Regions from separate parts of the Kitasatospora sp. NPDC056446 genome, predicted to be linked through region 1. Evidence: riboswitches for the same ligand, from Rfam matches in the RefSeq annotation. Region 1 holds a riboswitch; each other region holds the start of a gene.

The links. Region 1 has a riboswitch for thiamine pyrophosphate ahead of ACFQ6N_RS14940 (purine-cytosine permease family protein). Riboswitches for the same ligand answer to the same signal wherever they lie in the genome.
Region 2: another riboswitch for thiamine pyrophosphate. It lies ahead of thiO (glycine oxidase ThiO); the one in region 1 lies ahead of ACFQ6N_RS14940 (purine-cytosine permease family protein).
Region 3: another riboswitch for thiamine pyrophosphate. It lies ahead of thiC (phosphomethylpyrimidine synthase ThiC); the one in region 1 lies ahead of ACFQ6N_RS14940 (purine-cytosine permease family protein).

What each region holds. Positions count from the first base shown of each region.
Region 1 is NZ_JBHTRF010000020.1:2,047-11,989, forward strand. It holds gene ACFQ6N_RS14935 (S1C family serine protease) at 1-1,024, opposite strand, end outside; TPP riboswitch at 1,234-1,380, shown strand; gene ACFQ6N_RS14940 (purine-cytosine permease family protein) at 1,373-2,782, shown strand; gene ACFQ6N_RS14945 (glycerophosphodiester phosphodiesterase) at 2,878-3,702, shown strand; gene ACFQ6N_RS14950 (ATP-binding protein) at 4,108-4,542, shown strand; gene ACFQ6N_RS14955 (DUF5926 family protein) at 4,668-5,651, shown strand; gene ACFQ6N_RS14960 (bifunctional DNA primase/polymerase) at 5,971-6,606, opposite strand; gene ACFQ6N_RS14965 (PP2C family protein-serine/threonine phosphatase) at 7,221-8,711, shown strand; gene ACFQ6N_RS14970 (aminopeptidase P family protein) at 8,859-9,943, shown strand, end outside.
Region 2 is NZ_JBHTRF010000040.1:66,614-76,556, reverse strand. It holds gene ACFQ6N_RS24290 (phytoene desaturase family protein) at 1-1,175, shown strand, start outside; gene ACFQ6N_RS24285 (hypothetical protein) at 1,273-2,181, opposite strand; gene metF (methylenetetrahydrofolate reductase [NAD(P)H]) at 2,374-3,288, opposite strand; gene ACFQ6N_RS24275 (polyprenyl synthetase family protein) at 3,531-4,637, shown strand; gene thiE (thiamine phosphate synthase) at 4,724-5,377, opposite strand; gene ACFQ6N_RS24265 (Rv2175c family DNA-binding protein) at 5,377-5,742, opposite strand; gene ACFQ6N_RS24260 (NAD(P)/FAD-dependent oxidoreductase) at 5,784-6,992, opposite strand; TPP riboswitch at 7,160-7,272, shown strand; gene thiO (glycine oxidase ThiO) at 7,267-8,454, shown strand; gene thiS (sulfur carrier protein ThiS) at 8,451-8,738, shown strand; gene ACFQ6N_RS24245 (thiazole synthase) at 8,740-9,537, shown strand; gene pknB (Stk1 family PASTA domain-containing Ser/Thr kinase) at 9,656-9,943, shown strand, end outside.
Region 3 is NZ_JBHTRF010000055.1:53,849-57,439, reverse strand. It holds gene thiC (phosphomethylpyrimidine synthase ThiC) at 1-1,784, opposite strand, end outside; TPP riboswitch at 1,779-1,914, opposite strand; gene ACFQ6N_RS28445 (DUF5326 family protein) at 2,110-2,310, opposite strand; gene tenA (thiaminase II) at 2,559-3,239, opposite strand; gene ACFQ6N_RS28435 (cupin domain-containing protein) at 3,387-3,591, opposite strand, start outside.

The sequences.
Region 1 (9,943 bases):
GCGCGACCACGTGGTTGTTGGTGAGGATGTGGCCCTCGGTGTCGAAGACGAAGCCGGTGCCGGTGCCGGACTCGCCGTTGCCCTGCGCCTTGATGGTGACGACGCTGGGCAGCGCCTTCTGCGCGATGGCGGCGATCGAACCGGGGGCGGGCTCGTTCTTCTGGGTGTCACTGGCCTGGACGGTGGTGCTGCGGTGGTCGTCCGCGGAGTTGACGCTGTTGTTGCGGTCGGCGACGCTCACGCCGAGCGCGCCGCCCGCCACGCCGGCGACCAGGGCGACGGCCGCGATCAGGGCGACCAGGCCGCCGCGCTTCTTCTTGCCGGGGCCGCCGCCCTGCGGGCCGCCGGGGTACTCGGCCGGGTAGCCGAGCGGGCCCCCCGGGCCGCCGGGGTAGCCCGCGCCGGAGCCGGCGTCGTGGGTCGGGCCCCAGCCGCCGACCGGCTGGCCGGCGCCGAACGGGTGGTGGCCGTGCGCGGCGGGCGCGGCCGGGGCACCGGGGGTGACCGGGGCGGCGCCGTAGGCGTCGTAGGCCTCGTGCACGCCGGCGGCGGGGACGCCGTGCGACGGGGTGGCGTACGGGTTGGCGGCCGGCGGCAGTGCGGGGGCCGCGGGCGCGGCGGCCGGAGCGGCCGGGGCGGGCGGCAGGACCGGCGGCGGCGCGTCGATGTACCCGGTGGCCTGGTCGACGACGGGCTGCTCGGCGACCGGCTGCTCGGCGACGGGCTGCTCGACGACCGGCGCGACCGGCGCCACGGGTGCGGCCGGGGCCTCCGGCGCGGAGACCTTGGTGAAGGCGACGGTGGGCTTGTGCCCCCCGTCGGCCGGCACCGCGTCGGCGGCCTCGGCGTTCTCGGCCGGGACGCCCCCGGCCGGGGCGGCCTCCGGCTCGGGGACCCGCCGGAAGGCCATGGTCGGCTGGTGCCCTCCCTGAGCGGGGGCGTCGGACACGGACTCGGCCGCCCCCTGCCCGGCGGGCTGCTCCCCCTGCGGCCCGGCGGGCCCAACCTCGCGCTCGGTGCTCACGGACGACCTCCATAGCTGGCAGAACCAAGGACCATAGTTTTTCGCACTGTCGATTCGATTACCGTAAGGACCCCTCTGAAGAACTCATAAGAATCCTTAGCCGGCGCCGACGACCGCGGGCTCCCCTCCCCCCGCCGGGCGTCCCGCGATGCGGACGCGGACGCACTGGCCTTGGGTGTTCGCCCCCCTGCCGGTTAGCCTGTCGCTCCTAACTGACACGCGGGAGCTTGGACCGACCAGGCTGAGAGTGCGCATGTCGACCGTACGCCACACGAGTGACGCGGACGGTCGAGGGGGCGCAGACCGCCGGAACCTGTCCGGGTAATGCCGGCGTAGGGAGTATCGGCCATGCCGCCTGCTTCGCCATCCTCTTCTCCGGGCGCGCCCGCGTCCAAGGATTTCCCCGAATCCACGGCCTCGACGGCCGTCCGGGACCCTGCCGGGAGGGTCGAGGCTCCGCTGGTCCTCGACACCGAGCCGCCGCGCACGCTGCGCTTCCGGGACCACTTCGCGCTCTGGATGAACCTGGGCGTCAGTCTGATCGGCTTCTCCACCGCCGCCACCGTGCTCGGCGCCCCCGGCAGCGAGCTCTCGCTGGCCGCCGCGGTGACCGCGATCGTGGTCGGTACGGCGGTCGGCACCGCGATGCTGGGCGTGGCCGCGCTGATCGGCGCCCGGACCGGCGCCCCCGCGATGGCCAACCTGCGCGGCCTGTTCGGCACCCGGCTGTCGTACCTGCCGACCGTGCTGAACATCGTGCAGTGCGTCGGCTGGGGCGTGTTCGAGCTGCTGACGATCTCGGCGGGCGCCCAGACCGTGGCCCACACCAGCGGCTACCGCTGGCTGTTCGTCCTGCTCGCGGGCGCGCTGACCACCGCGCTGACGATCTGGCCGCTGGGCTCGATCGCGGTGCTGCGCCGCTTCGTGGCCGGGGCGGTCGCCGTCGCGATGGTGTACTTCACCGTCCAGCTGGGCCGCCAGGGCGTGCCGGACCCGGGCGCCGGCAACTGGCACGGCTTCCTGGGCGCGACCGACGCGATGATCGCGGTGTCGATCTCCTTCGTCCCGCTGGCCGCCGACTACACCCGGCACTCGCGCACCCCGCGCTCGGCGTTCTGGGGCAGCTTCTCGGGCTACACGATCGCCCAGGTCTGGTGCTACGCGCTCGGCCTGATGGCGCTGCTCCAGTCCGACGGCGACCCGAACCGGATCTTCGACTCCTTCCTCGGCGTCTGGGCGGGCTGGCTGTTCCTGCTGGTCCTGGTGCTGCGCGAGACGGACCAGTCCTTCGCCAACGTGTACTCGACCGCGATGTCGGTGCAGAACCTGCTGCCGAAGGCGGACCGCCGGGTGCTGACCGGCGTGATCGGCGTGCTGACCACCGTGCTGGCGCTGCAGATCGACCGGTTCACCGACACCTACACCAACTTCCTCGGCCTGATCGGCTCGGTGTTCGTGCCGCTGCTGGCGGTGCTGGCGGTGGACTTCTTCTTCGGCGCCGGCCGGTACGGCTGGAACCTCTCGGAGGAGGCGCCGTCCCGCTGGACGATGCTGCTGCCGTGGCTGCTGGGCTTCGCGGTCTACCAGTTCATCGCGCCGACCGCGGTGGCCGGCTGGTGGACGGACTTCTGGACCTCCGCCCAGCGGGCGCTGCACTTCACCCCGCAGGAGTGGACCTCCGCCTCGCTGTTCGCCTTCCTGGTGCCCGCGCTGGCCACCTGGGCGCTCTCCGCGTTCGGCCGCCGCGCCGCGCGCTGACGGCGGTCCCGCCGCGGTCCCGCGAGACGAAGACGGCCCCACAGGTTGGGGCCGTCTTCGTCTCCGCTTCACCTGCGCCGCCTATCGTTGGGCCTGTGACCAGCACAGACCCGTCCTCGGCGACGGCGCGCACCGCACCGCCCGTCCAGGTGATCGCCCACCGCGGCTCCTCCCACGCCCTGCCCGAGCACACCCTCGCGGCCTACCGGCGCGCGCTCGACGAGGGCGCCGACGCGGTGGAGTGCGACGTCCGGCTGACGGCCGACAACCGGCTGGTGTGCGTGCACGACCGTCGGATCGGCCGGGTCTCCAACGGCCGCGGCACCGTCTCGGCGATGACGCTCGCCGAGCTGGAGGCGTACGACTTCGGCGCCTGGAAGACCGGCCGTCCCAGCACCGATCCCGAGCTGCGCGGGGTGCTGCGGCTGGAGCGCCTGCTGGAGCTGGTGGTGGACTGCGGCCGCCCGGTGGACCTGGCGATCGAGACCAAGCACCCGGTGCGCTTCCGCGGCCGGGTGGAGGCCGAGCTGCTGCGGACGCTGGAGCGGTACAAGATCGGCACGGTCCGGGAGGGCGACCGCCCGTCCGCCCGGATCATGAGCTTCTCCTCGATCGCGCTGAACCGGGTGGCCGCCGCCGCGCCGGACTTCCGGCGGGTGTTCCTGTTCGAGCGCGCGCTGCCGCTGCTCGGCCGGCTGCGCGAGGGCTCGCCGCTGCCGGGCGGGGCGCGGATCGCCGGTCCGGGCATCGAGCTGGTGCGGGCCCGTCCGCAGCTGGTGACCCGGCTGCGCGAGCTGGGGCACAAGGTGCACGTGTGGACGGTGGACGAGCCGGCCGACGTCGAGCTCTGCCTGGAGCTCGGGGTGTCCGCGATCATCACCAACCGGCCCGCCGAGGTGCTGGCGCGGCTCGGACGCTGACCGGGCCGCGGCCGGAGGCCGTGCCGGTGCGGACTGATCGCTCTGGTCGGCACTCAAACCTTCTCCGTGCGATATTGCCGGAATTCTTGCCCCCGGACGACGGAGGGTGAGCACGGAATGACCTCGTGTCCACCCTGGGTCGCGGCGCTCGAAATGGGCTCGCGGGATCGTCCGGTGCTCGTTTCCGACGCATTACCAAGGGGCATCTCTCCCTCGGCAATCGCTGAAGGAGGTCCGGGGGTGGCGTTGATGGTGGCGCGTGAAGTGCCGACTTCATCGACCATGGCGGTGCCGCACGGCCCATCGAGTGTCGGGGTCGCGCGGCGCCGACTGCGTCGAGATCTGGGTGACCGGCAGATACCGGAACCGGTCATCGATGATGCCGTACTGATCCTCTCCGAACTGTTGAGCAACGCCTGTCGTTACGCCCGTCCGCTCGGCCCGCTGCGGGCACTCGGACGCAGCGCCCGGGCGGAGGTGCTCGGGCAGGTGCTGGTCGGCGTCCCGTCCGGGGCGCACGCCGCGCCGGGTGCCCGGGAGCAGGACGGCCGGGAGCAGGACGGCGGTCCGGGCGAGCCGGACGGCGGAGTGCTGGTCCGCTGGCAGCTGCACGCCGACGGCGTGCTCACCCTGGAGGTCACCGACGGCGGTGCGGCCACCCGGCCGCTGCCCGCCAGTCCCTCGCTGACCTCGCGCGGCGGCCGCGGCCTGAGCATCGTCGACCAGCTGGCCGGTGACTGGGGCGTGCGCGACGCGCCCGGCGAGGTGACGGTCTGGGCCGCGCTCCCCGCCCGGGCCCGGCACGCCCGGCGCACCGGAGGCGACGCCCGGAGCGCGTAGACCGGCCCGCACCCCCTGCCCGACCGCCCCGGCGCGTTCGCGCGCGCCGGGGGTAGCACGGGTGCGGGAGGAACGTCAGTAGGCTTCCCGGGTCAGAGGACCACCGTTCCCGGGAGAGCCGCACCATGGGCAAGAAGGCCGCCAAGAAGGCGCCGCAGCGTCAGTCCACCACCGCCGTCACGGGCGAGGTCCCCGTGGTCGGGGCCCGCGAGGACTGCCCCTGCGGCTCGGGTCGCCGCTACAAGGCCTGTCACGGCCGCGAGGCCTCGCACGCGGTGCAGGAGCTGGTGCACCGCCCGTTCGAGGGCCTGCCGGGCGAGGCCGACTGGGTGGCGCTGCGCGAGCTGGTGCCCGCCGCCACGGTGCCGCTGACGCTGGCCGCCGGGGTGGCCGACGGCATCGCCGGGGACGTCCCGTCGGTGACCCTGGCCACCGTGCTGCCGCTGGCCTGGCCGGCCCTGCGCCGCCAGGACGGCTCGATCCTGCTCGGCCTCCAGACCCAGTCCTCCTCCGGCGACCTCAGCCGCGACCTCGCGGACGCCCTGGAGCTGGCCCTGGCCACCGAGCCGGGCAGCCCGGTGCCGGCCCGCCGGACCGTCCCGGGCGGTCGCCGCCTCCAGGACCTGCTGGACACCACCGCCGGGTTCGCGCCCGCCGTGCACACCGGCTTCGAGTTCTGGCTGGAGGACGCCGAGACCGCCACCGGCGAGGTCGCCGCCTCCCTGGAGCGCGCCAACGCCTCGGCCATCCCGACCGAGAAGCTGGGCAGCGTCGACGCCGCCTACTGGTGCGGCACCCCGGACAAGAACCACCTGCGCTGGGTGATGACGGTGCCCGAGGAGAAGCTGCTGGACGCGCTGGCCCGGCTGAACGCCGCCGGCGAGGCCTCGCTCGGCACGGACACCCGCCTGGTCGGCTCGTTCCGCGCGCACGGCCTGACCGTCCCGGTGTGGGACCTGCCGCTCGCGATGACCGCCGCCGACTGCGAGAAGCCGGCCGCCGAGTTCGCCGAGCGGCTCGCCGCGGTGCTCGCCGACGAGACCCCGCTGACCGCCGAGGAGCGGCGCGCCCGCGCGAACCTGGTGAACCGTCAGGTCACTCTGAACTAAAGCACGCAGGATCCGCGTGATACGCGTCACATTGTCGCCGCGAACGCGCAATTTCCGGGCGTGGAGGGCGTCTTGGAAATTGGCGCGAGCGCGGATCCTTGTTACTGTCTAAAGAGTCCGGCCGCTGGTGCATCCCCCGTCGCCAGCGGCCGGATCTTTTGTTTTTCCGGAACGCCCCGGTCAACGGGCCCGCCGGGTCCGCCGCCGCGGACACCGTCGCCCGGGCGCCGGCGTCCGGCACCGCCGCTCCGAAGCCCCCGTGCGGCCCGCGGCCCCCGGTCCGCCGAACAGTCGCCGTCCAGGCCCCCGCTCCGCCGGATCAGTACGCCGAACGGCCGCTGTCCAGCCGGACCGTCGCCTCCACCAACTCGCCCAGCAGCGGCCCGACCTGCGGCAGCCAGACCCCGCCGCCGGCGCCCGGACGCGGCGCCAGCACCCAGCGCACCCGGCCGGCCGGCCCGCCGGGCGGCAGCGGCAGGAAGCCGCCCGGCCCGTGGTAGCGCAACGACCCCGGCACCCAGGGGAGTTGGGCGAGCATCTCGCCGAGCGCATCCAGCGAGTACGGGGCCACCAGCAGCGCGTAGCGGCCCGGCATCGCCAGCACCGGGCCGAGCGGCATCCGCAGCGCGCTCAGGTAGACCAGCGCCCGCGCCCCGGCCGCCGCCGGCAGGCTGACCGCCGAGACCGTGGAGCCGGTGGCGGCCAGTACCGCCGCGTCCGGGCTCTGCCGCTCCCACCACCAGCGCACCATCCGGGCGTCCGTGGTGGCGGCCAGCAGCGAGGGGTCGTGCGGGTGCGCGGCGGGGACGGTGCAGTCCGGGTCGCCGCAGGAGCAGCGCCCGCCGCACAGCACGGCCGCCGGCACCACGGGCCAGCGGTGGTCGACGGCGGCCGCCAGGGCCGCGGCGAGCCGGGCGGCACGCTCTTCCGACCGGTCCTTCGGGTTCTCACGCATGGCGCTCGTTCCTTTCCCTGACCGCTCGGTTCGCTCCGCTCCGTCGGCAGCCGTCGGGATCCTCCGCGCGGGCCCGCCGCGGCACGGCCCCGGACGAAGCGGAGCGGGCGGCAAGGCGGACGGGCGCGGCTACGACGTGGAGCACGGTGTGGAGCACGACATGAGAAGGGCCGCGCACTGGAACAGCCCTTGGAACGAGAATCCCGTATGCGACCGGATGGACGCCGCCCGGGCGCGCTTGGTTCCACCGTACGAGTGAGAGACTTCCGGCCGACCCGGCTCCCGGGCGGCACGGGCATACGATCCGGACGGCCGCCCGGTCCGTCCCCTCGGTTCTGCCCGCTCGCGGCCCGCTCCATTCCTCCGGCCCGACCGGCGCACGCACCGGCCACGCACGCCCCCCGACCGGGTCGCGATGGATGTGGAACCCGCCACCGCGTCGTCCTGGATCTGGACATGCCCCGAATGGCCTGTGTAGAAGTGGTGGCATTGCTGTCGATCAATGACGAGTAGTAGCGAATCGAGGCGAAACACGCCCTTTGGCCGTGCTCGCTCCACATTGGCCGTATCTGGGGGTTTCGCATGGCACGTAGCACCGCGTCAGGAGTGGCGGCATGACCGAGTCCCACCCGTCGACCGCCCTTCCGTCGACGACGACCGCCGAACCGGGCGAACCCGGCTGCGCAGGCGGGCTCACCGTCCTCGACCCGCCGGGGCTGCCCGGCCCCGCCGACACACCGGACCACCCCGCCGACACGCCGGACGGCCACGCGGACGCGCCGGACGGCCACGCGGACGACCGCGGGGCGCCGTCCACCTCGGTGCAGGACCGTTTGGCCGGACGCCTGTCCGATATCACCAGCCTGCACGAGCACACCGAGCGGCTCGCCCGGGCCCGCGGCCTCACCGCCACCCTGGACGCCGTCCTCGACTCCGGCGCCGCCCTGCTCGGCGCCCGCCGCGGCGTCCTGGTCACCCGGATGCCGGGCGGCGGCCCCGGCCAGCCCGTCGGCCTCGGCCTCGACCGCGCCAGCCTGGGCGCCCTGGAGACCGTCCCCACCGAGCAGAGCCTGCTCGCCCGGCTGCTGCGCGAACGGGACCGGCCCGCGCGGGTGCACTCCCGCGACCTCGCCGAGGACCCGGCCATCGGCGCCCGGCTGCGCGAACTCGCCGTCCACCTCGGCCTCGGCGGCGCCTACGGCCTGCCGCTCGCCACCGCCGAGGACGGCCCGCTCGCCGCCGCCCTCTGGTTCTACGACGAGCCCGCCGAACCCACCGAGTGCCGGCGCGAACTGGCACGCCACTACTGCGAGATCGCCGCCCCGCTGCTCGCCAAGCAGTTGGAGGCCGACCGCATCCGGCACACCACCGAGGCACTGCGCCGCGGCCTGCTGCCCGACCACCTCCCCCGGACCGCCGGACTGCGGCTGGCCGCCCGGCTCGTCCCGGCCGGGCTGGACCGCTCCTGCGGCAGCGACTGGTACGACGCGATCCCGCTGCCGGACGCCACCGTCGGCCTCACCGTCGGCTCCGTCTCCGGCGACGGCCCCGGCGCGGGCCCCGGCTCCGCCCCCGGCGCGGCCGCCGCGATGGGCCGGATCCGGGCCGCGCTGCGGGCGTACGCCGTCCTGGAGGGCGAGGACCCGGTCTCCGTCCTCGGCGACCTGGAGCTGCTGCTCAAGACCACCGAGCCGACCCGGACCGCCACCGCCGTCTACGCCTGGATCGAGCCCGGGGAACGCCGGATCACCCTGGCCGGCGCCGGGCACTGCCCGCCGATCCTGGTCGGCCGGCACGGCGCCGAGTTCGTCGAGACCTCGCTCTCCGCCCCGCTCGGCATGCTGGCCTGCTGGGAGGCGCCCGGGGTGGAGTTCACCGCCGAGCGCGGCGACACCCTGCTGCTCTACACCGAGGGCCTGGCCCGCCGCTGCGGCCCGACCCTGCACGCCGGGCAGGCCAACCTGCGCCGGGCCGCCGCCGACGCCCCGCGCGACGTGCGGATCGACCCCGAGCGGCTCTGCGCCCACCTGCTCGCCGTCTGCCCGGGCCCCGAGACCGCCCCGGCCACCGACGACCTGATGCTGCTCGCGGCCCGCTTCGAGTAGCCGCTCCCCCGGTCCGAACGGGTCCCACCGGGCCCGAACGAACGAGCGGCCGGGCGTCCGTACCATGGACGCACGGCCGCCCGCGCGTGTCGCGACCCGACACTCCCCCGCGGGGCGGCGGTACCACCCCCCAAGGAGGCGTTGCACGTGACCGAGGACCGCACCCCCGCGGTGGCCGAGAACCCCGAGGCCGAGGGCGGCGAGGAGCCGCAGGAGTTCAAGGGCCGCAAGAACGGCCTCTACGGCGAGATCTCCGACGAACTGGCCGCCTCGATGAAGACCGGCTGGGCCGACACCGAGCTGCACGGCCTCACCCCCGTCCCGCAGGCCCCGTACGCGGCCGCGCGCCGCGCCGCGCTGTCCGCCGCCTACCCGGGCGAGCGCCTGGTGGTCCCGGCCGGCAACCTGCGGGTGCGCGCCAACGACACCGACTACGCCTTCCGCGCCTCCAGCGAGTACGTGCACCTCACCGGCGACCAGACCGAGGACGCGGTGCTGGTCGGCGAGCCGACCGGCGAGGCCGGCCACGACTTCGCGCTCTACCTGCTGCCCCGCTCCGACCGCGAGAACGGCGAGTTCTGGCTGGACGGCCACGGCGAGCTGTGGGTCGGCCGCCGGCACAGCCTGACCGAGCAGGAGCAGCTGCTCGGCCTGCCCGCCCGCGACGTCCGCAAGGCCGCCGAGGAGCTGGCCGGGCTCACCGAGGGCTCCGCCGTGCCGACCCGGATCGTCCGCGGCTACGACGCCGGCCTGGAGGCCGCGCTCGCCGACGCGCTGGACGCCGACCGGGACGCCGAGCTCAAGGAGTTCCTGAGCGGCCTGCGCCTGGTCAAGGACGAGTGGGAGATCGGCGAGCTGCGCGCCGCCTGCGACGCCACCGTCAAGGGCTTCACCGACGTGGTCCGCGAGCTGGGCCAGGCCGTCGCCACCTCCGAGCGCTGGATCGAGGGCACCTTCTGGCGCCGCGCCCGGGTCGAGGGCAACGACGTCGGCTACGGCACCATCGCCGCCGCCGGCCCGCACGCCACCACCCTGCACTGGGTCCGCAACGACGGCGACGTCCGCCCCGGTGAGCTGCTGCTCCTGGACGCGGGCGTGGAGACCCACACCCTCTACACCGCCGACGTCACCCGCAGCCTGCCGATCGACGGCCGCTTCACCGACCTGCAGCGCAAGATCTACGACGCGGTGTACGACGCCCAGGAGGCCGGCATCGCCGCGGTGAAGCCCGG
Region 2 (9,943 bases), on a different contig from region 1:
GCGTCAGCCAGGCCCTGGACACGGCCTTCGGGGCCGGTTCCGGGGCCCGCTGGAGCGCCGTGATGAACGACGGCCGAACGGTCTGGGAGGCCACCCGCCGCCCGCTGCTGGAGGAGCCGCTCCCGGCCGACCGGGCCTTCCTGGGCACCGACCCGTACCCCGTCCCGCGGCGCACCGGCCTGGCCCGGCTGCGCCGCGCGGCCCCGTGGACGCTGCACGACGTGGCGGCCCGCCGGCTGGACGGCCACCCCGGCCTGACCGCCCTGCTGTTCGAGTCCGCGGTCCGGTACGGCTTCCTCCCGGGCCGGGCCCCCGCCGGGGCCACCGTGCTCCCGTACATGGAGCAGTCCTTCGGCGTCTGGTACGTCCGGGGCGGGCTGCGGGCCCTGGCGGAGGCGGTGCACCGGCGCTGCGAGCTGCGCAAGGCGGAGTTCCGCTTCGACACGCCCGTCACCCGGGTCGTGGTCGAGGACGGCCGGGCCCGCGGGGTGGAGACGGCGGACGGCCGGATCGACGCCGACCTGGTGCTCTCCTCGATGGACGCCGGCGCGCTGTTCGGCGGCGGCCTGGCCGAGTGGCCGGGCCGGCCGGCCGGGACCTGGCGGCCGTCCGGCGCGCCCGGCCGGTTCAGCGTGCTGCTCGCCCTGCGCGGCCCCCGGCCGGAGGGCACCGCGCACCGCACGGTGGTGCACGCGGCCGACCTCGCCGCCGAGGAGCGCGCCCTGGCCCTCGACGCCCCGCTCTGCGAGCGCCCCACCGTGCAGGTGCTGCGCCCGGACGACCCGGCGCTGCGGCCCGACGACGCGCACGAGAGCGTGGTGCTGACCGCGACCGTCCCGCCCCAGGGCGCCGTCGACTGGACCGCGCCCGGCGTCGCCGACCGCTACGCCGACGCGCTGCTCGCCCATGCCGACTCGGCCGGCCTGGGCCTGCGCGAGCGGCTGCTGTGGCGGGTCGTGCGCACTCCGGAGGACACCCGCCGGGAGACCGGTGCCCCGGGCGGCTCGGTCGCCCTGCCCGTGCTGGCGGGCGCCGACGGCGACTGGCTGAAGGCCGCCAACGAGTCGCCCGTCCCCGGCCTCTACCTGATCGGCGGCACGGCCCACCCCGGCGGCGGGCTCGCCCGCGTCGGCATGTCGGCCTGCATCGCCGCCAACCTGCTCGGCCCGGCGTAGCCCGAGGGCCCGGCACGGCCCGAGGACCCGGCACGGCCCGAGGACCCGGCACAGCCCGAGGGCCCGGGGCCGGGCGACGGCCCCCGGAGCGGGCGGGTCAGCCCTGGTGCCAGGTGTTCTGCTGCTGGTAGCCGTAGTTCTGGTCGTACACCGGCTGCTGCGGGATGCCCTGGGTCTGCGGGTCCGGCTGCGGCTGCCACTGCTGCTGGGCCTGCTGCGCCTGCTGGTGCTGGTGGGCCTGCTGCTCCTGGGCGTTCGGGTCCCAGGCCTGCTGGTGCTGGTGCTGCGGCTGCTGCTGGTAGCCCGCGTACGGGTCCTGCTGCTGCTGGCCCTGCTGCGGGTAGCCGTACGGGTCCTGGGCCTGCTGCTGGTAGCCGCCGTAGGACTGCTGCTGGTCGTAGGCGAAGGCGGGCTGCTGCTGGGTCTGCCACTGCTGCTGGTCGTAGCCGCCCTGGTAGGCGGCGGCGTACGGGTCCTGCGCCTGCTGCGGCTGCTGCTGCTCGTGCTGCTCGTAGTACGAGGGCGCGTAGACGCCGTCCTGGGCGAGCTCCTGCATCCGGAAGGCGGCGGTCTGCTCCACCTCCGGCAGCTCCTCGGGCTCCGGCCGGGCGGCCGGGGGCTCCTCGACGGGGCTGACCTCGCCGATCCGGTCCTCGGCGGCCGCGGCGGCCGCCACCGCGGCCGCGCCGCCGGTGAGGGCGCCGAGCAGCGGCACCTTGGCGAGCGGGCCGGGCAGGCTGCCGTCGGCGTTGCGCAGCGACCAGCCGCCGCGGTAGCCGCGCTTGACCGAGAGGGTGACGAAGGTCTGGCCGGCCGCGAACAGCACCGCGCCGGCCCCGATCACCACGACCGACTGGAGGCCCATCCCGACGGCCACGCCCAGGAAGCCGACCAGGGCCAGGGCCCGCCAGTGCAGCGGCGCCCGGTTCTGCAGCAGCACCTCGGCGACCAGCCAGAGTGCCACCACCGCCAACGCGGCGTACAGCAGCAGGTATCCGATGCCCATCCGCCCGCTACCTCCAGTCGCGTACCCGCGCGTCCACGCCGCGCGTGTGCGGCGACTGTACCGGTTCAACGGCCGGGGTACCGCATCGCGTTCCCGCCGCCCCGGCACCGGCCGCACACGACCGGGCCCGCCACCGCGGCTACGGTGGCGGGCCGGTGAACTGCCGCCGTCGGTACGGCGGTCGGTCCCGCCTCAGCGCTGGTGCAGTCCCAGGTTCTGGTAGATCTCCAGCGTCGCCGTCGAGTGGTTCAGCGTGATGAAGTGCAGACCGGGCGCGCCCTCGGCGAGGAGGCGCTCGGCCATCGCCGTGGCGTGCTCCATGCCGATGGCCCGCAGCGCGGCCGGGTCGTCGATGGCCCCCCGCAGGCGGGCCTCCAGGTCTGCGGGGAAGGCCGAGCCGCTGAGCTGCGGGAAGCGCTCCAACTGCTTGGCGTTGGTCACCGGCATGATCTCCGGGATGATCGGCGTCTCGCAGCCGGCGGCCGTCACCCGGTCACGCAGCCGCAGGTAGTCGTCCACCTCGAAGAACATCTGGGTGATCGCGTAGTCGGCCCCGGAGCGGATCTTCGCCACGAAGTGCCGGATGTCCTCGTCCCAGTCGGTCGAGCGCGGGTGCATGTTGGGCGAGGCCGCGACGCCGACGCAGAAGTCGCCGATGCCCTTGATCAGTTCCACCAGCTCGTAGGCGTAGGTGACGCCCTCGGGGTGGCTGACCCACTCGCCCAGCGGGTCGCCGGGCGGGTCGCCCCGGACCGCGAGGACGTTGCGCACGCCCTGGTCGGCGTACTGGCCGATGATGTTGCGCAGTTCCGCGATCGAGTGGTCGACGGCGGTCAGATGGGCGACCGGGGTCAACGTGGTCTCGGTGGCGATCCGGCCGACCATGTTGACGGTGCGCTCACGCGAGGAGCCGCCGGCGCCGTAGGTCATGCAGACGAAGTTCGGGTCGAGCGGTTCGAGGCGGCGGATGGCGTCCCAGAGCTTCTGCTCGCCGGCCTCGGTGCGCGGCGGCATGAACTCGAAGGAGAAGGAGCGCTTGCCGGCCGCCAGGAGTTCGCGGACCGTCAGTGCGCGATCCGTTCGCGTTGATGCGATACCGAGTGCCATGCTGGCAGGCTATCGGGCCTTCGTGGCGGCCGGACAACCGTGTTCCACGGATTGAGACAAGCGGTGGACGGCATTCCGCTTCGCCCCGCTCCGCCCGGGCGACCGGCGAAAACACCGCACCGATCGTGCGACGACCGCCCGGCACCGCCCCGGGGCGGTGTGCCGCCGGGGCCCGATCGCACGCCCGTTCCCAGTCGCCCCGCTACGCTTGCTGCACCCCAGACAACCAGCGGAGCCCCATCGTGACCTCGTCCAGCACCCGGCCTGCCAACCCCATTGACGTGGAGGACGTCCGCACACGCGTCAACACCGCGCTCGCCGCGTTCATGGACGGCCAGTGCGCACTGCTCGGCGCGATCTCGCCCCAGCTGGTCCCGGCCGCCGACGCCCTGCGCGACTTCCTGCTGGACGGCGGCAAGCGGCTGCGCCCGGCCTTCTGCTACTGGGGCTGGCGCGCCGCCGGCGGGCCGGCCGACGGCGAGGGGATCGCCAACGCGGCCGCCGCCCTGGAGCTGCTCCAGGCGAGCGCCCTGGTGCACGACGACCTGATGGACCGCAGCGACACCCGCCGCGGCCTGCCCTCGATCCACCGCCGCTTCGAGGCCCTGCACCGCGACAGCGGCTGGCGCGGCGACCGCGAGCAGTACGGCGCCTCGGCCGCGGTGCTGCTCGGCGACCTGCTGCTGATCTGGTGCGACGAGCTGTTCCTGCGCTCGGGCCTGGAGCCCGCCGCCGTCCTGGCCGCCAAGCCCGCGTTCGACCTGATGCGCACCGAGGTCATGCTCGGCCAGTACCTGGACGTGCTGGAGCCGGTGGCCGGCGACTCCGCGGACGAGGGCGCGCTGGACCGCGCGCAGACCGTGCTGCACTACAAGTCCGCCAAGTACACGATCGAGCGGCCGCTCCAGGTCGGCGCGCTGCTGGCCGGGGCCGGGCCGGAGCTGGTCCGGGCACTCGGGGCGTTCGGGCTGCCGCTGGGCGAGGCCTTCCAGCTGCGGGACGACCTGCTGGGCGTCTTCGGGGACCCTGCCGTCACCGGCAAGCCGGCCGGGGACGACCTGCGCGAGGGCAAGCGCACCCTGCTGGTCGCGCACGCGATGCGCGGCCTGCCCGCCGCCGACGCCCGGCACCTGGACCGGCGGCTCGGCGCGCCGGACCTGGCGCCCGAGGAGGTCGAAGGGCTGCGCGGGCTGGTCGCCCGCAGCGGCGCGCCCGAGCTGGTCGAGCACCGGATCGAGGAGCTGATGCGGCAGTCCCTGGCCGCGCTGGAGGCGGCGCCGCTCGCGGACGGGCAGGCCCGTGGGGTGCTGCTGGCACTGGCCGAGGCCGCCACCGTCCGCAAGTACTGAGGGACGGCGACGGCCTCGTGGGCAGTGCTCGCGGGCGGGGCCCGGGGTGTCCCTGAGGGCGGCCTCCGGGGCCGCCCCTGGGGAGGTCAGAGCGCCGCGCGCACCCGGCGGGACAGCTCGGCGGCGGCGGCCCGCGGGTCCGCCGCGGCGGTGAGGGCCCGGACCACGACGATCCGGCGGGCGCCGGCGGCCAGCACCTCGTCCAGGTTGCCGAGGTCGATCCCGCCGATGGCGAACCACGGCCGGTCGGTGGCCTGCTTCGCCGCGTACGAGACCAGGCCCAGGCCCGGCGCCGGGCGGCCCGGCTTGGTCGGGGTCGGCCAGACCGGGCCGGTGCAGAAGTAGTCCACCCCGGGCTCGGCGAGCGCCGCGTCCACCTCGGACTCGGCGTGGCAGGACCGGCCGATCAGGACGTCCTCGCCGAGGATCGCCCGGGCGGCCGGCACCGGCAGGTCGTCCTGGCCGAGGTGCAGCACGTCCGGCCGGGCCGCGTGGGCGACGTCGGCACGGTCGTTGACGGCCAGCAGCTTGCCGTGGCGGCGGCAGGCGTCCGCGAAGACCTCCAGGGCCGCCAGCTCCTGCTTGGCCTCCAGGCCCTTGTCACGCAGCTGGACGATGTCCACCCCGCCCGCCAGCGCCTCGTCGAGGAACTCGGCGAGGTCGCCCTGCTCCCGACGGGCGTCCGTGCACAGGTAGAGGCACGCGTCCGCCAGGCGGGCGCGCAGCGTGTCCGCCGCCATCAGATCAGCATCGCCTGGGCGCGGCGCTTGACCTCGGTGCCCCGGTTCTCCTGCAGCGCCTGGATCGGGCTGCCGGGCAGCGACGGGTCCTCGGTGAAGAGCCACTCCAGGATCTCCGCGTCGTTGTACCCGCAGTCGCGCAGCACGGTCAGGGTGCCGGACAGGTGCTTGACCAGGCCCGGACCGTCGATGAATGCCGCAGGGACCTGCAGCGACTTGTTCGGGCCCCGACGGACGGCGATCAGGCCGCCGCTCTTGACCAGGTCACGCACCTCGGTGACCCGCACCCCCCACTGCTCCGAGATGTCGGGGAGGTACATCCACTCGGTGACCAGGGCTTCAATCTTGCTTTCGATCTCGCTCACCCCACCAGACTGCCACCTCCGCGGCCCGCCGCGCACCAGACCTACCCCGCGACCGCCGACTTCAGCGGCACCGAGGGGTCCGCCGCCCGGGCCGGGTCCAGCGCCGTACCACTCCCGATCAGCTTCCGCCCCTGGGTGAGGTCGCGCGGCCGGTCCACGGTCAGCAGCGCGCTCGGCACCCCGTCGCGCAGCCACAGCACCGTCCAGGAGGCGTCCTGCGGGCCGCCGCGCCACAGCGGTTCGTCGCCCTCGGCGTGCCGGCCGGCGTACTGGACCATCCGCCCGAACTGCTCGGACCAGAAGTACGGCACCGGGTCGTACGCGGGGGCGTCCGCGCCGAGGACGGCGGCGGCCGCCGCCTCGCCGGACTGCAGCGCGTGATCCCAGTGCTGGACGGCCAGCCGGGCGCCGGAGCGGGCCGAGGGGTAGCCGACGCAGTCGCCGGCCGCGAACACCCCGGGCAGGCCGGTGCGCAGGTGCGCGTCCACCACGACGGCGCCGGTCCCGTCCAGCTCGACGCCGGAGCCGGCCAGCCAGCCGGTCGCGGGCCGGGCCCCGATGCCGACCACCACCTCGTCGGCGGGCAGGTGCGAGCCGTCCGCCAGCAGCACCGCGCCGGGCTCCACGGCGGCCACCCCGACCCCGCAGCGCAGGTCGACACCCGCCTCGGCGTACCAGGCGGCCATCGCCGAGCCGATCGCGGTCGGCAGCGCGCCGGGCAGCGGCGCCGGGCCCGCCTCGACCACGGTCACCTCGCAGCCCGCCTCGCGGGCCGCGGTGGACACCTCGGCGCCGATCCAGCCCGCGCCGACCAGCACCAGCCGCAGGCCCGGGCGCAGCAGGGCGCGCAGCGCCAGCGCGTCGTCCAGGGTGTGCAGCAGGTGGGCCCGCTCGGCGCCGGGCAGGGCGCGCGGGACGGCACCGGTGGCGATCACCAGCGAGCCGTACGGGAGGTCCCCGCCGTCGGTGTGCAGCACGCCGGGGGTGAGGCCGGTCGCGCGGCAGCCGGTGCGGACCTCGATGCCGAGGTGCCCGTAGTCGATGTCCAGGGTGGTGCTGTCGCTCTTGCCGAGCAGGACGTCCTTGGAGAGCGGCGGGCGGTCGTACGGCGCGTGCGGCTCCTCGCCGACCAGCACGATCCGCCCCCGCCAGCCGCCCTGCCGCAGCTTCAGGGCGCACTGCGCCCCGGCCAGCCCGGCTCCGACGACGACCACCTGATCCGTTGCGTTCAGCTCTGCCACGCCCGTCACTGTACTCAGCGCCGCCGGGCCGCCCGGGGGCCGTCCACCCCTCGTACCGCCCTCCTCCGCCGCCCCGCCCGCAGCGGGCGCCGCCCCTGCCCCGCCGCGCCCCCGGCCCTGCCCCGTCCACCCTTCGTACGGCCCTTCGGCCCCGCCGGGCCACGGCGTTATGGTGGGGGCACCATCACGGGAGCCCGGCGGACCGGGCTGAGAGGCGGGCTGGCACGGCCTGCGACCGTCCGAACCTGATCCGGGTCATACCGGCGAAGGGAGAAGAGCGGCTTTGACACGCTTGCTACCAGACGCCCGTGCCGACGTCCTGGTGATCGGCGGGGGCATCATCGGCCTCGCCGTCGCCTGGCGGACGGCGCAGCGCGGGCTGCGGACCGTCGTGGTCGACCCCTCCCCCGGCGACGGGGCGGGCCGGGTCGCGGCCGGGATGCTCGCCCCGGTCACCGAGCTCCAGTACGGCGAGGAGCCGCTGCTGCGCCTCGGCGTGGCCTCCAACCGGCGGTACGCGGACTTCGCCGCCGAGCTGGCCGAGGCGAGCGGCGGACTGGACACCGGCTACCGCGCCTGCGGCACGATCGCCGTCGCCCTGGACTCCGACGACCGCGCGGAACTGCGCGAACTGCACGCCTTCCACCTGCGGCTGGGCCTGGACTCGACCTGGCTGACCGGCCGGGAGGCCCGCAAGCTGGAGCCGATGCTGGCCCCCGGCGTCCGCGGCGGACTGCACGTCGCGGACGACCACCAGGTGGACCCGCGGCGGCTGCTGACCGCGCTGCTGCCGGCCGGCGAGCGCGCGGGCGTCACCGTCCGCCGGGCCGGGGCGGTGGAGCTGCTGGTCGAGGGCGGCCGCGCGGTCGGCGCCCGGCTGAGCACCGGGGAGTCCGTCGGCGCCGACCAGGTGGTCCTCGCCGCCGGCCCGCACAGCCACCGGCTGCCGGGCCTGCCCGAGGGCGTGCTGCCCGCGGTCCGCCCGGTCAAGGGGCAGGTGCTGCGGCTGCGCGTCCCCGATGCCTACCGGCCGTTCCTCTCCCGCAACGTCCGCGCCGTCGTGCGCGGCGGGCACCTCTACCTGGTGCCCCGGGAGAACGGTGAGCTGGTGATCGGCGCGACCACCGAGGAGCAGGGCTACGACACCACGGTCACCGCCGGCGGGGTCTACGAACTCCTGCGCGACGCCCATGAGTTGGTCCCGGGCATCACCGAGCTCCCGCTGCTGGAGACCTCGGCCGGCCTGCGCCCCGGCTCGCCCGACAACGCCCCGCTGCTCGGCCCGACCGCACTGCCCGGACTGGTCGCCGCCACCGGCCACTACCGCAACGGCGTGCTGCTCACCCCGGTCACCGCCGACCTGGTCTCCGAGTACCTCGCCACCGGCGAACTCCCGGAACTGGCGCAGCCGTTCAGCCCTACCCGGTTCTCCCCCGACTCCGCCCGCTCCACCACGAAGGCCCTGGCATGACCGAGACCGCACCGACCGAGCCCACACCCGCCGAGACCGCACCCGCCGCACAGACCGGGGCCGCGCCCGCCGCACCGGCCGGGATCGCGCTGACCGTCAACGGCGAACCCCGCACGCTGCCCGCCGCGACCACCCTCGCCGAGCTGGTGGCGACCGTGAGCCGGGCCAACACCGGCGTCGCCGCCGCCCTCAACGAGGCCGTGGTGCCCCGCAGTTCGTGGTCCGCGACACCGCTGGCCGGCGGCGACCGGGTCGAGATCCTCACCGCCGTACAGGGAGGCTGAGATGGCCGACGACCTGCTGACCATCGCCGGGACGACCTTCTCCTCCCGGCTGATCATGGGCACCGGCGGCGCGCCGAGCCTGGAGGTCCTGGAGCGCGCGCTGCTCGCCTCCGGCACCGAGCTGACCACGGTCGCGATGCGCCGGGTCGACGCCGGCACCCAGGGCTCCGTCCTGGACGTGCTGACCCGCAACGGCATCCGCGTCCTGCCCAACACGGCCGGCTGCTTCACCGCCGGCGAGGCCGTGCTCACCGCCCGCCTGGCCCGGGAGGCGCTCGGCACCGACTGGGTGAAGCTGGAGGTGATCGCCGACGAGCGCACCCTCCTGCCGGACCCGATCGAGCTGCTGGACGCCGCCGAGACCCTGGTCGACGACGGCTTCACGGTACTGCCGTACACCAACGACGACCCGGTGCTGGCCCGCAAACTGGAGGACGTCGGCTGCGCCGCGATCATGCCGCTGGGCTCGCCGATCGGCTCCGGCCTGGGCATCCGCAACCCGCACAACTTCCAGCTGATCGTGGAGGGCGCGGGCGTCCCGGTGGTCCTGGACGCGGGCGCCGGCACCGCCTCCGACGTCGCGCTGGCGATGGAGCTCGGCTGCTCCGCGGTGATGCTCGCCTCCGCGGTGACCCGGGCTCAGGACCCGGTGCTGATGGCCGAGGCGATGCGGCACGCCACCGAGGCCGGCCGGCTCGCCCACCGGGCCGGCCGCATCCCGCGCCGGTTCCACGCCGAGGCCTCCTCCGCGATGGCCGGCCGGGCCGACCTGGACACCCGGGAGCGGCCCGCGTTCTGACGCCCGCCCTCCGCGGCCCGGCCGTGCCCGGCGTGTCACAAGCCGGGCACAGCCGGGCCCGGCCCGGGGCCGTCCGGGTCCGGCCGCACGGCCCGGCACTAGACTCGCCCGGGTGGACATGGCACTGCACGACCCCCTGATCGGCGCCCTGCTCGACAACCGGTACCGGGTCGAGCAGCGCATCGCCACCGGCGGGATGTCCACCGTCTACAAGGGCACCGACACCCGGCTGGACCGGGTGGTCGCCCTCAAGGTGATGCACCCCGCGCTGGCCGGCGACGAGGGCTTCACCGCCCGATTCATCCGCGAGGCCAAGGCCGTCGCCAAGCTGGCCCACCCCAACGTGGTCAACGTCTTCGACCAGGGCGCGGACGGCGGGAACGTCTTCCTCGCCATGGAGTACGTG
Region 3 (3,591 bases), on a different contig from region 1:
CCGTGGGCCTTGAACTCCTCGGACATGGCCTGCATGCCGGCCAGGGCCTCCGGGTCGAACTCGGTGGCCACGGCGCTGGAGCCGTCGCCGTGCTCGTCGCGGATCTTCTGGGAGATCTTCATCGAGCAGAACTTCGGGCCGCACATGGAGCAGAAGTGGGCCGTCTTGGCGGGTTCGGCGGGGAGGGTCTCGTCGTGGAAGTCGCGGGCGGTCTCCGGGTCGAGGGCCAGGTTGAACTGGTCCTCCCAGCGGAACTCGAAGCGGGCGTCGGAGAGGGCGTCGTCCCAGGCCTGGGCTCCGGGGTGGCCCTTGGCGAGGTCGGCGGCGTGGGCGGCGATCTTGTAGGTGATCACGCCGGTCTTGACGTCGTCGCGGTTGGGCAGGCCCAGGTGCTCCTTGGGCGTGACGTAGCAGAGCATCGCGGTGCCCCACCAGGCGATCATCGCGGCGCCGATGCCCGAGGTGATGTGGTCGTAGCCGGGGGCGACGTCGGTGGTGAGCGGGCCGAGGGTGTAGAACGGCGCCTCGTCGCAGATCTCCTTCTGGAGATCCATGTTCTCCTTGATCTTGTTCATCGGGACGTGGCCCGGGCCCTCGATCATCACCTGGACGTCGCGCTCGCGGGCGATCCGGCCGAGTTCGCCGAGGGTCTTGAGCTCGGCGAACTGCGCCTCGTCGTTGGCGTCGGCGATCGAGCCGGGACGCAGGCCGTCACCGAGGGAGAAGGTCACGTCGTAGGAGGCGAGGATGTCGCAGAGTTCCTCGAAGTTGGTGTAGAGGAAGTTCTCCTGGTGGTGCGCCAGGCACCAGGCGGCCATGATCGAGCCGCCGCGCGAGACGATGCCGGTCTTGCGGCGGGCGGTGAGCGGGACGTAGCGCAGCAGCACGCCGGCGTGGACGGTCATGTAGTCGACGCCCTGCTCGCACTGCTCGACGATGGTGTCCCGGTAGACCTCCCAGCTCAGGTCCTCGGCCCGGCCGTCGACCTTCTCCAGGGCCTGGTAGAGCGGCACGGTGCCGATCGGCACGGGGGAGTTGCGCAGGATCCACTCGCGGGTGGTGTGGATGTTGCGGCCGGTGGAGAGGTCCATGACGGTGTCGGCGCCCCAGCGGGTGGCCCAGGTCATCTTCTCCACCTCCTCCTCGATCGAGGAGGTGACGGCCGAGTTGCCGATGTTGGCGTTGATCTTCACCAGGAAGTTGGTGCCGATGACGGCCGGCTCGACCTCGGGGTGGTTCACGTTGACCGGGATGACGGCCCGGCCGCGGGCCACCTCGGCGCGCACGAACTCCGGCGCGAGGCCCTCGCGCAGCGCCACGAACTCCATCTCCGGGGTCACCACGCCCCGCTTGGCGTACGCGAGTTGGGTGACGGCGACACCGCCGCGGCCGCGCAGCGGACGGCGCGGGCGGCCGGGGAAGACGGCGTCCAGGTTGCGCAGGTTCCCGCCGCGCGGCGAGGTGTGCTTGATCCCGTCGTCCTCGGGGCGCGCCTCGCGGCCGTCGTACTCCTCGACGTCGCCGCGCTGACGGATCCAGGAGTCGCGCAGGGCGGGCAGGCCGCGGCGCACGTCGGGCTCGTAGGACGCGTCGGTGTACGGGCCGGAGGTGTCGTACAGCGGGACGGACTTGCCGTTGGTGAGCCGCACTTCGCGGTACGGGACGCGCAGGTCGGGGCGCGATCCGTCGCGGTAGGCCTTGTTCCAGGCCGGGGTGGGGTAGCCGGTGCGCTCGCTGCTGGGGGCGTTCCGGGCAGGCTGCGGCTGTGCTTCGAACGTGGTCATCTGACCTCTACTCCCTACGCCGGCATTACCCGGTCCAGGTTCCTGCGGTCGACGCAGCCGTCGGTCCGTCCGTCGACGGTCCGGTCAGCGCCCTCTCAGCCCGGTGCTCCGAGCTCCCGCGTCGCAGGCGGTGTTGCCTGCACATGACGCCCAACACCGTAGCGAGCCGATCGCCGCAGGTCCAGAGCGGGTCCGGCGCGGGCCCGGGGCGCGGGCCCGGCGGCGGGCGCGGCGGGGGGCGCACGCGCGGGGCTTCCCGGGAACGGCCGAGGCCCGGCTCCCCGCGTGGGGGACCGGGCCTCAGGGCGGCGGTTCGGGGAGGGGGTCAGCCCTTGGCGGCCTTCTTCACCAGGATGACCACGGCCGCCGCGATGCCGACGACGACCAGCAGCTTGATCACGATGCCGAGCAGCGCCCCGACCACGCCGAACACGAAGGCGACGATGTTCCAGGCCAGTACCAGGACCAGCACCGGGATGACGATGTTGCGCACCCACGAGGGCAGCGACTTCCAGAGCTCAGCCATGTCCGTACCTCTTCTCCCCTTGGGTCGGCCGCCGTCCGGTGCCGCATCCCGCTTGCTTTCGGTACTTCGATCGTACGGTGGCCCGAGTGCCGGAACGAGGCCCAACGGCCCGGAGAGAACCCCGAGATCACCCCGACCCCGACCCCCGGGAACACCCCCTGCGGTTCTACGGGGTCACCCCCCAGGAGACCCCCGCCGAACGGTCGGCCGGAGGCTCCGCAGCAGGTCGGCGGCGGGTCCGCGGCGGGTCAGACCGGCCAGCGCTCACCGCGCCACGCGGCGTCCCAGAACATCCACTCATAGCGCGAGGTGGTCACGAAGTGATCGACGACCTTGCGGCGTTCGGCCGGGGAGAGCTCCTCGCCGATCCGGTCGGTGAGGGCCAGCACCCGGCGGACCACGGACTGGAAGGCCTCGTCGCCGTAGGTGGCGATCCACTTGGCGTACAGCGGGTCCGGGGAGCCCTGGGCGAGCAGTTCCCCGCCGACCCGGGCGTAGATCCAGTAGCAGGGCAGTACCGCGCCGACGGCCTCGGCGAAGGAGCCGCCGTAGACGGTGGCCAGCAGGTAGCTGGTGTAGGCCCGGGTGGTGGGCAGCACCGGTTCGGCGGCGGCCTCGGCGGCGGTGCCGCCGAAGGCGGTCAGGAACTCCGCGTGCATGCCCTGCTCGGCGGCCAGCGCGCCGACCGCGTCGTCGGCGAACGCCCGGACGTCCTCCTCGCCGGGCGCCTTGGCGGCGCAGACGGCGAGGGCGCGGGCGTAGTCGCGCAGGTAGTGCGAGTCCTGGACGACGAAGTGGCGGAAGGCCTGGCGCGGCAGGGTGCCGTCGGTGAGGCCGGCGAGGAAGGGGTGGGCGAGGATCTCGGCGTAGACCGGCTCGATGGCCGCCCAGAGTTCTTCGGTGAGGCTGCGGGGCATGCGAAGGGTCATGCGGACGACCCTAGACGGCCGGGGTTCCCGGCCCGGATTCCGGTCCGGGAGCACGGTCACGGAGCCCGGTCACGGAGCCCGCTCACGGAGCCCGCTCACGGAGCACGGCCACGGAGTCCGGTCACGGGGCGACCGGCCCCGAGCTGCTCAGTCCTCCGGCGGGGAGAACACGACCAGGACCCGCAGCTCCTCCGTGACGTGGTGGAACCGGTGCGGGGTGCCCGCCGGGACGTACACCACGGTGCCGCGGGCGACGGTCGCCGTCTCGGCCCCGACGGTCAACTCGGCCCGGCCGCTGATCACCTGGTAGATCTCGTCCTGGTCGTGCGCGGTCTGCGGGTCGGTGTCGCCG